One region of the Paenarthrobacter sp. 4246 genome, then DNA from elsewhere that is predicted to be linked to it. Evidence: riboswitches for the same ligand, from Rfam matches in the RefSeq annotation. Region 1 holds a riboswitch; each other region holds the start of a gene.
What was found. A riboswitch is a leader RNA that binds a small molecule or an ion and turns the genes downstream of it on or off. The one in region 1 is predicted to bind S-adenosylmethionine.

Region 1 (5,710 bases):
TCTTCGGCTATTAACATCGCAATCGTGGTGGTGTACCTGCTCGCCATGCTGGCATTCGGCTGGTGGGGCAAGTCCCGCACCAAGAACAACAGCGACTTCCTGGTGGCCGGCCGCCGCCTGGGACCGTTCCTTTACACCGGCACCATGGCCGCTGTGGTCCTCGGTGGCGCTTCCACCGTGGGCGGCGTCGGCCTCGGTTACAAGTTCGGCATCTCCGGCATGTGGCTGGTGGTGGCCATCGGCGCAGGCGTGCTGCTGCTCAGCCTCCTGTTCGCCGGCACCATCCAGCGCCTGAAGATCTACACGGTCTCCCAGATGCTGAGCCTTCGCTACGGCAGCAGGGCCACGCAGACCTCCGGCATCGTCATGCTGGCGTACACGCTCATGCTCTGCGCTACGTCCACCGGCGCCTACGCCACCATCTTCGTGGTGCTCTTCGACTGGGAGCGCTGGCTTGCCATCGCCGTTGGCGGCGCGATCGTCCTGGTTTACTCCACCATTGGCGGCATGTGGTCCATCACGTTGGCCGACCAGGTTCAGTTCATCATCAAGACCGTAGGCATCTTCTTCCTGATGCTCCCGTTCGTCCTGAACGCTGCCGGCGGCATGGACGGCATCCGTGAGCGCCTTGACGACACCTTCTTCCAGATCGATGGCATCGGTGCCCAGACCATCATCACGTACTTCGTGGTCTACACACTGGGCCTCCTGATCGGTCAGGACATCTGGCAGCGCGTCTTCACTGCCAAGACCCCCGCTGTTGCCCGTTGGGGCGGAGCCACGGCCGGTATCTACTGCATTCTCTACGGCATCGCCGGCGCCCTGATCGGCTTGGCTGCCCGGGTGGCATTGCCGGACATCGATGTCACCAACCTCGGCAAGGACGTAGTGTACGCAGAGGTGGCAACCCACATCCTGCCCGTCGGCATCGGCGGCCTGGTCATGGCCGCGGCTGTTGCAGCCATGATGTCCACCGCTTCCGGCGCCCTGATTGCCGCAGCCACGGTGGCACGTGCGGACGTTGTCCCGTTCGTGGCCAGCTGGTTCGGCAAGACCATCAACACCGATGACAGCGAAAACCCCGAGCACGACGTCAAAGCAAACCGCTACTGGGTTCTTGGACTCGGCATCGTGGCAGTACTGATTTCCATGGCGGCACAGGACGTGGTGATTGCCCTCACCATCGCCTACGACATCCTGGTGGGTGGCCTCCTGGTCGCAATTCTGGGCGGTTTGGTGTGGAAGCGCGGCACGGGTATTGCCGCTGCATGGTCCATGGCAGTGGGATCGGTGCTGACGCTGACCCTGCTGATCCTCTTCGCCTTGGGCGTCATTCCGAGCGCGGACGGCGTCTACGCCAACGAACCGATCTACTACGGTCTCGCCGCTTCGTTCATCGCCTACGTAGTGATTTCACTGCTCACCCCGCCCACTGATCCCGCGGTCCGCGAGGCCTGGGACAAGCGCGTTGCTGGTGCCGTCTCCGAGGAACTCCCGCCTGAGGCCCACCCGGTCAGCAGCCACAAGTAACCCTGCACGTAACAGAGCAAAGTTCGACGGCGGCGCCTCCCCTTTTCGGGGCGGCGCCGCCTTTGTTTTGTCCCCAGGAACAGGGCGCCCCAACTTGCTGGGGTAGCCCTGCGGTAAGGTGGTCCCAGCTTCAAGAGATGTGGTGCCAAGCTCCGACTGGCCACACACCAACCCCATGTTCACGGGTGGTTCGGATGAGGAAGCGGCCCGTCCCGGACCAGAGACAACCGAGCGGGCAAGAGCACTCCCCCAAAGGAGCAGTCCCTTGCCGTACCAAGGCGATACCACCCCGGCTACAAGTACCCCGGTACAAACAGACACGCACAAGGTCGCGGTGATTCCCGCCGTCGACCTCTTCCTGGGCACGGTGACCATCACTGCCAAGGCCGGAACCCGGCGTTTCGGACATCCTCAACCACGCTTGATCGCCCAAGCATTGGCCCAAGCGGTGCGGCCGACCCTCTGGTGTGGTGCGTCAAGAACCCTAACGGTGACTGTCGCGGCGGCCGGCAAACGCGCGGGTCTGCAGCTTCATTACACACTCAGCCGCGAGGAGCCCGCCTAGATTTCCTCGTCTTCTTCGCGGAATTCCTCGGTTTCGTCGATGGGGACCACACGTTCGTCATCCTCGGAGGCGTCCACCTCTTCCACCCAGGCCTCGTCCACTTCCTGGTTCTCGGCATAGTCGTAGGCCGGATCTGACTCAATAGTGGTCCGTTCCGGGTAGTTGGCGTGTGATTCGGTGGTGTCCATGGTGCAACCTCCGTCTCGTGGGCCGCTCAAGCCCTGTTGAACGTGCGCGGGGTGGGCCCCCGCCCCTGTCCTTCCATCTGAGCACCGGGTCAGGCGAGGGTCAAGGACGGCCGGAAATTACGGTGCACCGAACATTCCAAGTGAGGAATACCAGCCAAAAAACCGCGCAGATAAGCGGTACAGTGGGGCGTGCAATGGGGCCGCAACTACCCCACCCAGCACAGGAGAGAAAGTGCAACAGCACCAGGAATCCCCCGGTTCGTCGAGCCCAGCTCCGGACCCCACCCCCGAATCGGCAGTCCCCGAGAACGTCGGAACGCAACCCGTGCCACCCTCGCACGCCGACATCCGCAGATGGCGCCAGTACCTCGCCGATGAGCGCGCCGAGGCAGCCGTCTACCGCGAACTCGCCCAGAGGCGCGAGGGCGAAGAACGCCAAATTCTGCTGGCCCTGGCCGAAGCCGAAGGCCGGCACGAGGCCCACTGGCTCAAGCTCCTGGGTGAGCACGCCGGAATGCCCAAGGCCGCATCAACGCGCAGCCAGTTGCTGGGCTTCCTGGCCCGCAACTTCGGGTCGGTCTTTGTGCTGGCCCTGGCCCAACGCGCAGAAGGCCGCTCCCCGTACGGCTCCGAACCCGCCGCAACACCCGCCATGGTGGCTGACGAACAGATCCACGAAGAGGTGGTCAGGGGACTGGCCACCCGTGGTCGGAACCGGCTCTCCGGTACCTTCCGCGCCGCGGTCTTCGGCGCCAACGACGGTTTGGTGAGCAACCTTTCGCTGGTCATGGGCATGGCCGCCACCGGCGTACCCAGTCCGGTGGTGCTGATGAGCGGTGTGGCAGGTCTTTTGGCGGGCGCACTGTCCATGGGCGCCGGTGAGTACGTCTCGGTGCGCTCCCAGCGGGAACTACTCAACGCGACCCTGCCCACCCAAGCCACTCTCACGGCTGCACCGTCGTTGGACATCGAGCACAACGAATTGGTGCTGGTGTATCTTGCCCGCGGCATGACGCGTGAGGCCGCTGAGCATCGCGCCGCAGAGCGCATGGGCCTGTTCAGCTGTGACTGCGATCCCAGCCTCTCCCTGCAGCCTGAGAAGCCCGCCGGTGACGAGCACGAATCCGTCGGTTCGGCATGGGGTGCAGCGATGTCCAGCTTCTGCTTCTTCGCTTCCGGTGCCATCGTTCCCATCCTGCCCTTCATCTTCGGAATGACGGGCATTGCCGCCTTGATGGTGGCCGGTGTACTGGTGGGCATCGCGCTTCTGGCGACCGGCTCCGTCGTGGGCTTGCTGTCCGGGACGTCGCCGCTGAGCCGCGGGCTGCGCCAGCTCGCGATCGGCCTGGCAGCGGCTGCCGCCACTTACGGGTTGGGCCTGGTGTTCGGGGCAACCATCGTCTAGTTTGGACGGCTCCCCCCGCAGCCCGTAATGTTGGTTCGTCCTCCGCGCTGCCCCGCGTGACCAGGGCGTGAGGAATGGAGAACCGTGGACTCGGAGCGGGAAACGCGTGCGCCAAAGCACCGGCGTGCCAGCACGGCCTGGCGCATCCTCCGTGGCGTGCTCATGGCCGGAATTGCCGCTGTGGTGGCAGTGTTGGTCAGCGGATTCCTGCATGGAGACCCGCGGATCACCGCCCTTTTTCCCGGTGTGAGCGTCCCTGGTGCCGCGCACGACGGGCGACCAGGGCAGAAGCAAACGGCACCTGCACGTGCGGCAGACGCCCCGCCACCCGGATTTGAGGAGGCGGACGCCCCGCTGGCTTCGCCGAAGGCGCCGGAAACTACCAACAATTCGTATAAGTTCCTGGCTACCAACGACGACGGCACTCCGGTGGGGTACTCGCCGTGCCGCCCGCTGCACTACGTGGTGAACGAAGCGTCCGCGCCGGAGGGTTCCGATGCACTGCTGGAGACAGCGATCGCGAATGTCTCCGCCGCTTCCGGAATTCAGTTCGTCAACGACGGCACCACCGACGAGTTGCCGGTAGACCGACGGGAGCCATACCAGCCGGCCAAGTACGGCGACCGCTGGGCTCCCCTGCTGATTTCGTGGACCACGCCGGAGGCCGCACCGGCGTTGGCGGACAAAGTCATTGGTACGGGCGGCAGCACCATGTACTCACTCAACAACGGACCCAAAAGCTACATCACGGGCAGCCTGGAGCTGGACACCCCGCAGGTCGCCGAACTCCTCGCTGATCCTGAAGGCGCCGACTACGTCCTGGCGGTCATGCAGCACGAGCTGGGGCACGTCATGGGTTTGGACCACGTTGATGATCCGGTCCAACTCATGTACCCGGAAATTGGCGCCCCTGACGGCCTTGCGGCCGGCGACCTGACCGGACTGCACCTCCTTGCCTCGGCCCCCTGCCGCGAGGACATCTAACAGCCGGTTCAGGGGGCCATGGACTCCCGGCGTGTCCGGACTTATGCTGGCGACTACGGTCGACGGCGGCGCCCCACCTCCCGTCGCGGCCTCCACGTCAGGGGGTTCCATGGAACCTAACGGGTCGCCCCAGTGGCAGGACCCCGATCCCCTTCGCCCCCATGATCCTCCGCATGGCCCCTACCGGCCCGGGCCCACGCTGCCACCGGCACCAGCACGGCCGATCAAGCACAGCAGCATCGCCGCCATCCTGTTCTTCCTGGGCATCCTCGGCTTGGTCTGCGCGGGGGCGTATTTCAGCGGCGACCTTCAGCGGTTCCTGTACGGCTCCTCCGCCACGCAAAGCCAGGCACCCCGGCCCGGGTTGGTTCCGTTCGGGCAGCGCCAAGAACCCGTGCCCGGCTTGGAAGAAGCCGATGCACCACTGGGAACTCCGGCACCAGTGAACCGGACCAGTACCTCATACAAGTTTCTCGCCGTGAAGGAGGACGGCACTCCCCTGGCCTACTCCCCGTGCAGGCCCATCCACTACGTGGTCAACGCGGATCTCGGGGATCCGTCCTGGCAGCCACTGGTGGACGAGGCCATTCGCCAAGCCAGCGTAGCCACCGGATTGAAGTTCGTCTTCGACGGCCCCAGTTCCGAGGTCCCATCCACCAACAGGCAGGGATACCAGCCCGCCAGGTACGGTGACCGATGGGCGCCAGTCCTGATCGCGTGGAGCACTCCGGAGCAGGTACCGCGCTTGACCGGCCAAACCGTGGGTTTGGGAGGGAGCTCCTCAATTGGCCTGAGCGACGGCTACAAGGCCTATGTCACCGGTACGGTGTCCTTGGACGCACCGCAGTTCGCCGGCATCGTGGACACCCCCGAGGGCAAGGAGATCGGCGTAGCGGTGATCATGCATGAGCTGGGACACCTGCTGGGCCTTGACCACGTGGACGATCCCCGGCAACTGATGTTTGACCAGGCTTCCTGGGTCCGCCAGTACGCTGCCGGCGACAGGACCGGCCTGGCCCAACTCGGCTCGGGTCCCTG
Region 2 (5,710 bases), on a different contig from region 1:
CACCCTTGAACCACTGATGCCCAAGCCGCTGCCTCCGCGGACGTGGCGCGAGGCCCGCTCCTCGGACCTCGTCTGGGCGCGCGAGTACTTTGTCCCGTGGGTTATCCGAAGGCTCCGGCACCAGTCCTCCGGTGACGGCATCACGCCAAAGCGTCCGACGCCGGGTCCTGTCTTCGGCCCCAGCGGCACCTTGCTGCCGCGGAGCTAGGGCGACGTTCAGGTGATGGTGCCAGCAGGGTTTCATGGGGCCGGACTTTCGGGTGGCCACAGTGGCGGATAAGGCGGACCTCTTCGCGGAGAAGGTCCGGCGCCTGCGCCTGCGACGGCAGCAACTGCGGGCTCCTTTGTCCGGGACCGCCGGAGACGTGGTCCGCAACCTGTTGGCAGTCCAGTCCCAGGAATTTCCGTATGCGCGGTGGACCCTTGCCCAAAGGACATCCGCTTCCACTTCCTCCGACGTGGAACAAGCCGTTGCCGATGGAACCATCCTGCGGACGCACATCCTGCGGCCCACGTGGCATTTTGTGCACCGGGATGATCTCGGCTGGCTGATGGGGCTCTCAGCGGACCGGCTGCATCAGGGAAACAAAGGTATGTACCGCCAAACAGGCGTGGACGAAGAAACGTCCGCACTCAGTGGCCGGATCCTGGCCTCAGCCGTAGCGGACGGTGCCCACAAGACGCGCGAAGAGCTGGCTGGGGTCCTGGGACAGGCCGGCTTCCCCAGCAAGGGCCTGGGGTTTATCTATCACCTCATGCACGCCGAGATCAGTCGCATCCTGGTGAGCGGCGCCCCCATCCGCTCGGCTGGGGGCGCCCTGAAACAGACGTATGCCCTCTTCGAAGAGCGAGTGCCGGGTTTCGTGCCCACGCCGTTGACCGGGGAGGTCCGTGAAGAAGCCCTGGGCACGTTGGTTCTCCGGTACTTCGGCAGCCGCGGTCCCGCCACCATCAAGGACTGTGCCGTGTGGTCCGGGCTGACCATGAAAGACGTAAAGCTGGGCATCCAGGTGGCCGGCGAGCTATCGCCGGGCGCCCTGGCATCACTCGCCATGGACGGCCTCGAGTTTTACCTCGCCCCGGAAGATGCCGTCGAGCTCACCAACCCCGGGGGCCCTTCGCGTCTGCCTGACGCAGGACTCCCCCGCATCGACCTCATCCAGTGCTACGACGAATACGTCATGGGCTATTCGCAGTCCCGGCACTATCTGGGTGGGACAGCACCGTACTTCCCCGAAGACAACGGGCCCATGCACGTGGTCCTGATGGATGGCAGGTTGGCTGGATGGTGGCGCCATGGATTCTCCGGCGGCGCCTGCCAACTGGATGTCCGCATGAACCGGCCGGCAAGCCCTCCCGAACAGATGGCTTTGGAGGCCGAAGTGGAACGCTATGGGCAGTTCCTGGGCATGGAAGCCCGGCTCCACTGAAGTGTTCACTGCAGGCGCCGGAGTTCACGCCGTGCGACCGGGCTAAGCTGGGATAAGACCTAGGAGGCCTGCACTGTGAACAATCTGATCTTCTGGATCATCGTCTGCTCGTGGCTGATTCCGCTCGGCATCCGCATGTACAACCGATCCCGCGCGCGCCGGATCCAGAACGGAACCTTCCGCGGCCCTGGCTATCCCCCGCAGCAGAACCTGCCCGGCCCCGGCTATCCGGCACAGAGTTACCCGCCCCAGGATTACCCCACACAGGATTACCCGGGCTATTCGTCCGGGCCGGCCGTCATCCGCCCTGTAGATGACGGACCGCAGTCCGGGGCGCCGTCGAACACTTCCTCCCCCACGCCTTTCCCGGCAACCAACGGATCGGAGCCGCAAGGCTACCGCGCCCGCAAGCTGGCAGAGCTGGACGCGAAGTTCAGCAACGGGGAGATCGCCATGGAGGACTACATGAAGCAGCGCGGCGACATCATGAACGGCTAGCTTGGCGGCCAACCCAGCGTCCTGCAGCCGCTACTCAACTGTCCTGCAACGGCCACTCAACTCAGGCGAAGAAGGCTCCGCGGAGCTGTGCTGAGAGCTGGCCGATTTCCGTCAGGAACCCGTCATGGCCGATCGGCGCCTCAATGACGTGAACCGGAACATCACCCGGCAAGGCTGCGGCCAATTCCCGGGATTGCGCCGGGAAATACAACCTGTCGCTGTCCACGGCCGCGACGAAAAACTCCGCAGTGGTGCGCGACAATGCTGCCTGCAGCGATCCACGGCCGCGTGCGACGTCGTGGGACATCAGGGCTTCGGTGATGGCGATGTAGCTGTTGGCGTCGAAACGCCGGACGAGCTTTGTTCCCTGGTGGTCCAGGTAGCTCTCCACCTGATAGCGGCCACGCTCCCCCAGGACCGCAGCGGCCAAAGGTGTCTCCTGGTGCTGGGCTTCACGGCCGAAGCGGAAGTCCAGCTCCAACGCGGAGCGGTAGGTGATGTGGGCGATGCGCCGGGCCAACGCAAGCCCTTGTTCAGGGGCCGTGCCCCCGTAGTAATCGCCGTTGTTGAAGTTCGGGTCCTGGCGAATGGCCAGGGTTTGGGCCTGCGCAAAGGCGATCTGCTCGGCCGTGCTGTAGGCACCCACGGATATCACGGCGCAGCGTTTCACCCGCTCCGGGAAGGTCGCTGCCCATTCCAACGCGCGGGCCCCGCCCATGGAACCGCCCAACACGGCGTGCCAGGCCTGGATTCCCAAGGCTTCGGCCAGGCGTGCCTCGGCCTCGGTGCTGTCTCGCAGGGTGACCAAGGGGAACCGGGAGCCCCAAGGACGGCCGTCCGGCGCCTCCGAGGACGGTCCGGTACTGCCGTAGCAGCCACCCACGATGTTGATGGAGATGACAAAGAACCTGTTGGTGTCGATGGTGGCACCGGGGCCTACCAGTTGCTCCCACCATCCTTCTTCGTCCGTAGCTCCCCGGGCAACGTGCGTGCTGCCCGTGAGGGCGTGCTGGATGAGCACGGCATTGGAGGCATCGGCGTTCAGCTGCCCCCAGGTCTCATAAGCGAGGACGACGTCGGGAAGGAATCCGCCGGCCTCAAGGTCCAGCGACCCAATGGCGGCGTACTTGACGGTTCCGTCTTCTTCTCCGGATTTGGGAAGGGCTGTAGCAGTAATGGTCATTCCTTTGACACCTTAACCTCGCGCTTGCCCGTCGCCTTGCGTGCGAACAGGCCAGGTCTTCACCCGGGGCACCCCACCGCGGAGGAGGGTTGCCGGCCAGCAAGCCGGGGCTATGCGCTGGCACTCATGACCTAATACGAAGAGTCTAGGAAATACAGGGCGGTTATGGCGAAGAATATGACATCAGTGTGACGGTTCGGGGCGTTTTCGTTCACGAAGCAGCACTCCGGAATGCCACCCGGCGAATAATCGTCGGTCCGGGCGGCATTCCAGGAAAGGCGTCAGGCGTGTTCACGCCGCAGGTTTCAGGGCTTGTTTCAAGCTCCCTTGGCGGCCCGGAATCCGGCTTCGAGGTCGGCGATGATGTCATCCACGTGCTCAATTCCCACGGACAAGCGAACCAAGCCGGGGGTCACACCGGCCGCCAGCTGCTGCTCAACCGTCAGCTGGCTGTGCGTAGTGGAGGCCGGATGTATAACCAGCGAGCGGACATCGCCGATGTTGGCAACATGCGAGTGCAGTTCCAGTCCGTCAACGAAGCGCTTGCCCGCTTCAACACCGCCCTTGATGTTGAAAGCAACAATGGCGCCGGTGCCTTGCGGACCGTACTTCCGGCCGCGGTCGTACCACGGACTGGACGGCAGACCCGCATAGGCAACCGATTCGACGTCGTCGTGGGCTTCCAGCCACTCTGCCACCTTGGTGGCGTTGGCTACGTGACGTTCGACGCGCAGGCTCAGCGTCTCCAGTCCCTGGGCGATCAGGAAGGCGTTGAACGGGGACACAGCGGAGCCGAGGTCGCGAAGAAGCTGGACCCGTGCCTTCAGAACGTAGGAGAGGTTGGCGCCGAGTGCCCCGTCCTTGCCAAGATCCCGGGCGTAGACCAAACCGTTGTAGCTGGGGTCCGGGGTGTTGAAACCCGGGAAGCGGTCCGGGTCCTTGCCGAAATCGAAATTGCCTGAATCCACGATTACGCCGGCGATGGCAGAACCGTGGCCACCGAGGTACTTGGTGGCGGAGTGGACCACGATGTCGGCGCCCCACTCGATGGGACGGATGAGGTAGGGGGTGGACAGCGTGTTGTCGACGATGAGGGGCACGCCGGCCTCGTGCGCGGTGCGGGCAATGCCCTCGATGTCCAGCACATCCTGGCGCGGGTTGGACACAACCTCGCCGAAGAACAGTTTGGTATTCGGCTGGACCGCCTCACGCCACTGGTCCAGGTTATCCGGGTCCTCCACGAAGGTCACCGAGATGCCGAACTTCTTCAAGGTGTGCGCCAGCAGGTTGTAAGTACCGCCATACAGGCTGGGGCTCGCCACGATGTGGTCGCCGGCCTCCGCGATGTTAAGGATCGCAAAGGTCTCCGCGGCCTGGCCAGAGCTCAGCAGGAGGGCACCCAAGCCGCCTTCGAGGCTCGCGATCCGCTGCTCCACGGCATCCTGCGTCGGGTTGCCGATCCGGGTGTAGATGGGCGCGAGCTCGGCCAGGGCAAACCGGTTGGCTGCGCTCTCGGCGCTGGGGAACACAAAGGACGTGGTCTGGTAGATCGGCAGTGCCCGTGCTCCCGTGGCAGAGTCAGGCTCCTGACCTGCGTGGATCTGGCGGGTTTCGAAAGACCATCCTTGTGACATGGAGTTCTCCTGTTCGTGGCGCATGGGTTCTGTGGAAACGTGCTGCATGTGAGCTGGGGCCAGTCTAGGAAGTGTCCGGAGCCATGGACAGCTTTATGACGCCGGTGGAATCTTTCGGTCTTTCAGCGTCACTGCATGACGCCACGCGGCAGCAGTTATACACATCCCACCTTAGTTAGGCTTGACTTAGCTGAGACCCCGATCACAAAGTGCCAAGATGAAGCCATGCGCATGGATCACGTCTCTTACGCCTGTGAACGAGATGGCCTTCTGGCCACTACCGAACGAATTTCCGCGGCACTGGGAGTGGACGCTGTCCGGGGCGGAGTGCACCCGCGCTTTGGTACCCGGAACATGATCATTCCCCTTGCGGATAACAAGTACCTGGAAGTTGTGGAGGTCCTGGACCACCCCGCTTCCGACAAAGCACCCTTTGGCCAAGCAGTTCGTGCCCGCTCGGCCGCCGGTGGTGGATGGATGGGCTGGTGCGTCGCTGTTGACGATCTGGCACCGTTTGAGGACCGCCTTGGCCGTTCCGCTGTGCCGGGCAACCGCAAGTTCCCTGACGGCCGCGAACTGGTGTGGCAGCAGATCGGCATCCTGGGGTTGATCGCAGATCCCCAGGTTCCGTACTTGCTCAAGTGGGAGGGCGATCCGTCACTTCACCCGTCCAGGATTTACGAAAGCGACGTCAAGATGTCCAGCCTCACCATTGCGGGCTCGGCGGAACGCGTCACCGAATGGCTCGGAGAACCGGTGGAAAAGCCGCTGGAGGACGTCGCTGTCCAGTGGATGGCGCCGCACGGCACTCCGGGAATCATGTCAGTAACTTTCGAAACCGCCTCAGGAGCCGTCACCATCTGACCGCCCCGTCCATCCGGGCTCGTCCCGGCGCCGGTCACCCCTGTCCGGTAGGAACTTCGGCCGCCATCAGCGGGTGCCAAAGACGTCACCCACCGATGGCG
Region 3 (5,710 bases), on a different contig from region 1:
GCTGGCCGTGTTGATCGGGGCACTCATGCTTGCCGGCTCGGCACTGAAACTGGGAGCCATTACGGGCCTGCTGTCCAAACCCATCCGGCTCGGGTACCTCAACGGAATCGCGCTGTTGGTGGCCCTTTCGCAGCTCCCGGCGTTTCTGGGGATTGCGGCCGACGGCGACATCTGGCAAAAGCTCGCAAAGGTCACCACCGGGTTACTGCGCGGCGAGGTCAACATCACCGCGTTGTTCTTGGGAGTGGGGTCACTGGCTCTCATCTGGATCCCCCGGCTCCTGAAGTGGAAGGTACCCGGTGTTCTGTTGGCGGTGGTTGGCTCGTGCGTGGCGACGGCGGTCTTCGGGCTTAACGACGACGTGAAAGTCACCGGGGTCCTGCCGCAGGGCCTGCCCATGCCCGCACTGGGAGGTATTGGCTGGGCAGACGCCCTGATGCTGCTCCCGGCCGCCGCAGGCATCGCGCTCATGGCTTTCGCTGACACTGGTGTGTTGTCTCAAACATTGGCAGCCAAGGAAGGGAAGAAGGTCTCCGGAAACAGGGAGATGGCAGCGCTTGGAGCAGCCAATGCTGCTACCGGCCTCTTGGGCGGATTCCCCATTTCAGGCAGTACCTCCAGGACACCGGTCGCCGTGGATGCCGGCGCAAAATCCCAGATGACAGGCGTGGTCGGCTCCGTGCTGGTGCTGGCCTTCATGCTGCTGGCTCCGGGAGTAACCGAGTACCTTCCATCGGCAACCCTGGCCGCCGTCGTTATCGCAGCAGCCATTGCACTAGCGGATCCTGCCGGCGTCCGGCGGCTCCTGCGGCTGAGCCGCAGCGAGTCCGTGGTGATGCTGGCTGCGTTCCTTGGAGTGCTGACAGTGGGTGTCCTCCAGGGAATCGTGGTGGCCATTGCCTTGGCACTCCTGGATTTTGTCCGCAGGGCATGGGATCCGTACAGAACCGAACTCGGCGCCGAGAAAGGCCTACCCGGGTATCACGATCTTGAACGGCACCCCGAGGGCGAGCGCATCCCCGGGCTCTTGATCCTCCGGTTTGATGCACCACTGTTCTTCGGCAACGGACAGGTTCTGGCCAGCTTTGTGAGGGAGCAACTCGACGAGGCCCCGGACGAGTCCACCGAGCCCATCAGCCACATCATCCTTGCCGCCGAACCCATCACCGGGATCGACACCACAGCGTTGGATGACCTGGTAACCCTGGACGAATGGTTGGCCAGAAAAGGAGTGGACCTGGTGTTTGCCGAGCTCAAAGGGCCTGTGAAGGACAAGTTGATCCGCCTCGGTACGGCGGCCCGATTTACGCCGGACCACTTCTACCCCACTGTCGGCGCGGCAGTGCGGGCGCTCAAGGACCGGTAATGGATCAGCCGCCGATTACGCAACATGACGACCATGCAGCCACCCGCAAGTGCGGCCCGACGCCCGTGGATGTTACGTTTTTCTTGAGTAATGAGTACCAGCGCAAAGCCCTGACTTGCTGGTCGGCAACCCTCTCTCCGGCGGGGTGCCTCAGGTGACTACTCGGCGTATCGACAACTCGAACTGCAAGCGTGACTGAGGAGCACCAGCAATGCCTGAACCCACTGAAGAAAAACTCTCTTACCGCCTGATTACAGGCCCGGATAACCGCGATTTCTGCGAGCGTATCCACAATTCCCTCGTCGAGGGCTATGTGCTCCATGGCAGCCCTGCAGCCACCTTCAACGGCACGGAAGTGATCGTTGCCCAAGCGATTGTGCTGCCCGCGGCGATCGCCAATGCTGATGCCGCCGTCGCCAACGCAGTGGACCAGCTTGAGAACTACGACGATGTAGAAGCATTCGAGGGCCACGCATGAGCTACGCAGGTGACCTGACCCCGCAGGACGCGTGGGCCAAGCTCGAAGAAGGCGCCATCCTGGTGGATGTTCGCACCGAGGGCGAGTGGGCCCACATCGGCATCCCGGACACCAAAGCCACCGAGAATGATCCCCTGTTCATCCAGTGGAACCTCGCTGGCGGTATCCCGAACTCCCGCTTCATCGAGGACCTGCAGCAGCAGGCACCCGAGGATGACGCCGTGGAGCTCGTCTTCATCTGCCGCTCCGGCCAGCGCTCCATCTCCGCTGCCATCGCCGCAACGCAGGCCGGCTTCACTGCGTACAACGTCCTTGAGGGCTTCGAAGGCGAACCGGACCGTTACGGTGAGCGCACCGTAAACGGCTGGAAGAACCGTGGCCTGCCGACGAATCTGGGGACCGAGTAAGTGACCTTTAATCCCGACGCCGCCAGCTGGAGCCCTGACACCCAGGCCGTTCGCGGTGGCCTTGACCGCACCAATTTCCAGGAAACGTCCGAGCCCGTTTTCCTGAACTCCGGGTTTGTCTATGAATCGGCCGCCGCTGCCGAACGTGCCTTCACGGGCGAGGACGAACGCTTCGTTTACTCCCGCTACGGCAACCCGTCCGTCGCCACTTTCCAGGAGCGGCTGCGACTGCTCGAAGGAACCGAGGCGTGCTTTGCTACGGCATCCGGCATGTCAGCGGTCTTCACCGCCCTGGGTGCCCTGCTGGCCTCAGGCGACCGCGTGGTGGCCGCCCGCTCGCTGTTCGGCTCCTGCTTCGTGATCCTCAACGAGATCCTGCCCCGCTGGGGCGTGGAGACGGTGTTCGTTGACGGCCCGGATCTGGATCAGTGGCGTGAAGCCCTCTCTGAACCGACCACAGCCGTGTTCTTTGAGTCGCCCTCCAATCCCATGCAGGAGATCGTCGACATCGCTGCCGTCAGCGAACTGGCGCATGCCGCCGGGGCGACCGTCGTTGTCGACAATGTCTTCGCCACTCCCCTGTTGCAGCGCTGCGGTGAGCTGGGCGCGGACGTGATCGTGTACTCCGGCACCAAGCACATCGATGGCCAAGGCCGTGTCCTTGGCGGCGCGATCCTGGGCACCAAAGAGTTCATCGATGGTCCCGTCAAGCAGCTCATGCGCCACACCGGCCCTTCCCTTTCCGCGTTCAATGCCTGGGTGCTGACCAAGGGTTTGGAGACCATCGGACTGCGCGTCAACCACAGCTCGGCATCCGCTTTGAAGATCGCGGAGTGGCTCGAGCAGCAGCCTGCCATCAGCTGGGTCAAGTACCCGCTGCTCACGTCCCACCCGCAGTACGAGCTTGCCGCGAAACAGATGAAGGCCGGCGGCACTGTGCTGACGTTCGAGCTGTCTCCTTCGGCCGGGCGCTCAGCCAAAGAGGCTGCGTTCGCCTTGCTCGATGGCCTCCGCGTCATTGACATCTCCAACAACCTGGGCGATTCCAAATCCCTCATCACCCACCCAGCTACCACCACCCACCGGGCCATGGGACCTGAGGGCCGGGCCGCGATCGGGCTTACCGACGGCGTGGTCCGCTTGTCTGTAGGACTGGAAGACGTGGACGATCTCATCCTGGATCTGGAGAAGGCCCTCAAACAGGTCTAGCCTTGCTGCCATGAGCGGGAACCATCCCTATCGCCGTGCCGGAGCGGTCATCGTTGCCGGCACGGTGGTGTGGTTCGTGGGAATCTCGCCGGTCTCGCGCGTCTACATCACTCCGGACGATGCCGAACGCCTGCGCATGCTGACCTCCGGACGGCGCGGCTGGATCGTGGGCCAGCACCTAACCGCAGTAGGGACCGTCGCCGTACCGGTGGGATTCGCCGCGTTTGCCCGCGCAGTTCCGGGTAAGGACGCCGTTCCGGACATCAACTCACCACGCGGGAAAGCGAAGAAGTGGGCTTACGCTGCCGCCGCCGCATTGCTCGCGGGTGCCCCGTTCTTCGTCTCCAGCCTCACCCGGCGGGCAGCTGACCTCGAGGGTTTTGCCTACCGCCGGGGATCCAACGCGCCGTTCCTGGCCTATTCGGGATTGCATGTGGTGGCGTTGGCCGCCTTGGGTGGGAGTCTCCTTTCCTTGCCCACAAAACGCTGGATCGGCGTTACGGCCGCAATCAGCGCCCCTGTCTACGGTGCCATTCTGGTAGCAAAAAAGGACATCCCGCCGTTCTGCTTCTATTTGGTGGAGGGTCTCACTGGCGCCTACTTGATGGCCTGGGAAGAAACGGAAACCGACAAGGCCTAAGGCCTCCTGACTCGGGACAGCATCGGCGCGGGTTCCTTGTGCGCGTCGGCGGAGGTTCCGCGAACCGTCACCTTCGCTGCATGCCCGACGACGGCGGCCAGGGCAGCGCTGGTGGGCGGACCGTCCGGCTGGTTCTGGCTGCCGCGCTGCCTGTTGTTGTACCGCACTGCAGCTTCCCGTTGCTCGTCCGCGCCGTTCCCCCGCTCCAGCAGAGCTGAGATCCCCGCTTTGACCAGCTCCAGTTCGCCTTGGTCATCCAGCACTGGGCTCACGTAATCCACCAGGGCCCAGACGACGTCCGCCGCCGGCTGGGGGCGGAAATCACCGAAGTCCAGGAGCTCTCCACGCAAGCCCGCATTGCTGGCCTGCCAACTCGCCATCCGCAGGAGTGCCGTGGGCACCGCGGTGGGCTCAACGCCGTCGAGCATTTCCAAGGAAGCGGTCTCCACCAAAGCCCGCACCAGTACCGCAATCAACGCGGCGTCCTCGGCGCGGAGGCAGACGTCGGCCACGCGGACCTCCACTGTGGGGTGGTTCCGGGAGATTCGGGCGTCGAAGTAGATCATGCCCTCATCCAGGATCACGCCTGTTTCCAACAGCCGATTCACGATGCGCCGGTAGGCAGTGAGTGATCCGAACACGCCGGACGGTCCAGAGGTGGGCCAGCGGTTCCATGCCTGGGTGCGGTAGCTGTCGAAACCGGTGGGAAGGCCTCGCCAGTAGGGTGAGTTAGCGGTGAGGGCCGTGAGCACGGCGAGTTTGTCCCGGATATGGTCCAGCACCACCACACCTTCCTCAGGGGATTCGACAGAGGTGTGCACGTGGAATCCGCACGTCAATTGTTCCGTGGCGATGATTCCGAAGCGATCCAGCATCGCGGCATAGCGGGGATCCGGGGTGGTGTGGGTGTTCGAATCCAGCGGAGAGGTAGCGATGGCAGCAACCCGCGCTCCGTGCTGACGGGCTGCCTCGTTGGCCATGGCCCTGCCGCGGCGGACCTGATGCAGAAGATCACCGTAGCTGTGGCAGGGGCGGGTCTGGGTTTCGATCTGCTCCAGCTTGAGTTCGTGGCTGAGGCTCGTTGCGGATGCGGGTTGGTGGTGGCCGGCAAGCAGCGCATCCGCAAGGGCAAGGGGCTCTCCCGTCACAGGATGGACGATGAGCAGCTCTTCCTCGACCCCGAAAGTCCGCATGCTCCATTCTGCGTCAGGAGGCCGGTGGAGGACAGTGGCTGGAAGGGCAGCGAGGACCGCGGCACCGCACCCCTTCCCGCCATCCGCACCAGAGCGAACTGTGGCGGATGGCGGAAACGGGCGCGTCCCCGATCCGTTGCGGGCGTGCGCGTGGAGCCTAGTCCTGGAAGTACTCGATCTTGGCGCCGATGGTGTTCAACCGCTCTGCCAGGTCCTCGTAGCCACGCTCGATCACGTAGATGTTGCGGAGCTCTGACGTGCCCCGGGCAGCGAGCATGGCCAGGAGCAAGCAGGCGGCGGGGCGCAGGGCAGGCGGGCAGCCGATTTCGGCAGCGCGCCACTTAGTGGGTCCGTTGACGTAGATCCGGTGCGGATCAAGCAGTTGCACCTGGGCGCCCAGCTTGTTGAGTTCCGTCA

Region 2: it holds a riboswitch for S-adenosylmethionine, as region 1 does, so the genes downstream of both, metX (homoserine O-acetyltransferase MetX) here and ABIE35_RS04545 (hypothetical protein) in region 1, are expected to answer to the same signal.
Region 3: it holds a riboswitch for S-adenosylmethionine, as region 1 does, so the genes downstream of both, ABIE35_RS19555 (DUF1737 domain-containing protein) here and ABIE35_RS04545 (hypothetical protein) in region 1, are expected to answer to the same signal.

What each region holds. Positions count from the first base shown of each region.
Region 1 covers NZ_JBEPOP010000002.1:391,954-397,663, forward strand. Annotated here, with positions in the region: gene ABIE35_RS04540 (sodium:solute symporter family protein) at 1-1,530, shown strand, start outside; SAM riboswitch class IV at 1,659-1,778, shown strand; gene ABIE35_RS04545 (hypothetical protein) at 1,796-2,095, shown strand; gene ABIE35_RS04550 (hypothetical protein) at 2,092-2,283, opposite strand; gene ABIE35_RS04555 (VIT1/CCC1 transporter family protein) at 2,516-3,688, shown strand; gene ABIE35_RS04560 (matrixin family metalloprotease) at 3,773-4,672, shown strand; gene ABIE35_RS04565 (matrixin family metalloprotease) at 4,704-5,710, shown strand, end outside.
Region 2 covers NZ_JBEPOP010000013.1:45,031-50,740, forward strand. Annotated here, with positions in the region: gene ABIE35_RS20045 (SGNH/GDSL hydrolase family protein) at 1-208, shown strand, start outside; gene ABIE35_RS20050 (winged helix DNA-binding domain-containing protein) at 243-1,430, shown strand; gene ABIE35_RS20055 (hypothetical protein) at 1,506-1,928, shown strand; gene metX (homoserine O-acetyltransferase MetX) at 1,990-3,111, opposite strand; SAM riboswitch class IV at 3,127-3,243, opposite strand; gene ABIE35_RS20065 (bifunctional o-acetylhomoserine/o-acetylserine sulfhydrylase) at 3,429-4,769, opposite strand; gene ABIE35_RS20070 (VOC family protein) at 4,971-5,609, shown strand.
Region 3 covers NZ_JBEPOP010000012.1:94,198-99,907, reverse strand. Annotated here, with positions in the region: gene ABIE35_RS19560 (SulP family inorganic anion transporter) at 1-1,366, shown strand, start outside; SAM riboswitch class IV at 1,453-1,564, shown strand; gene ABIE35_RS19555 (DUF1737 domain-containing protein) at 1,578-1,844, shown strand; gene ABIE35_RS19550 (rhodanese-like domain-containing protein) at 1,841-2,251, shown strand; gene ABIE35_RS19545 (O-succinylhomoserine sulfhydrylase) at 2,252-3,460, shown strand; gene ABIE35_RS19540 (hypothetical protein) at 3,471-4,100, shown strand; gene ABIE35_RS19535 (glutamate--cysteine ligase 2) at 4,097-5,293, opposite strand; gene ABIE35_RS19530 (UDP-N-acetylglucosamine 1-carboxyvinyltransferase) at 5,451-5,710, opposite strand, start outside.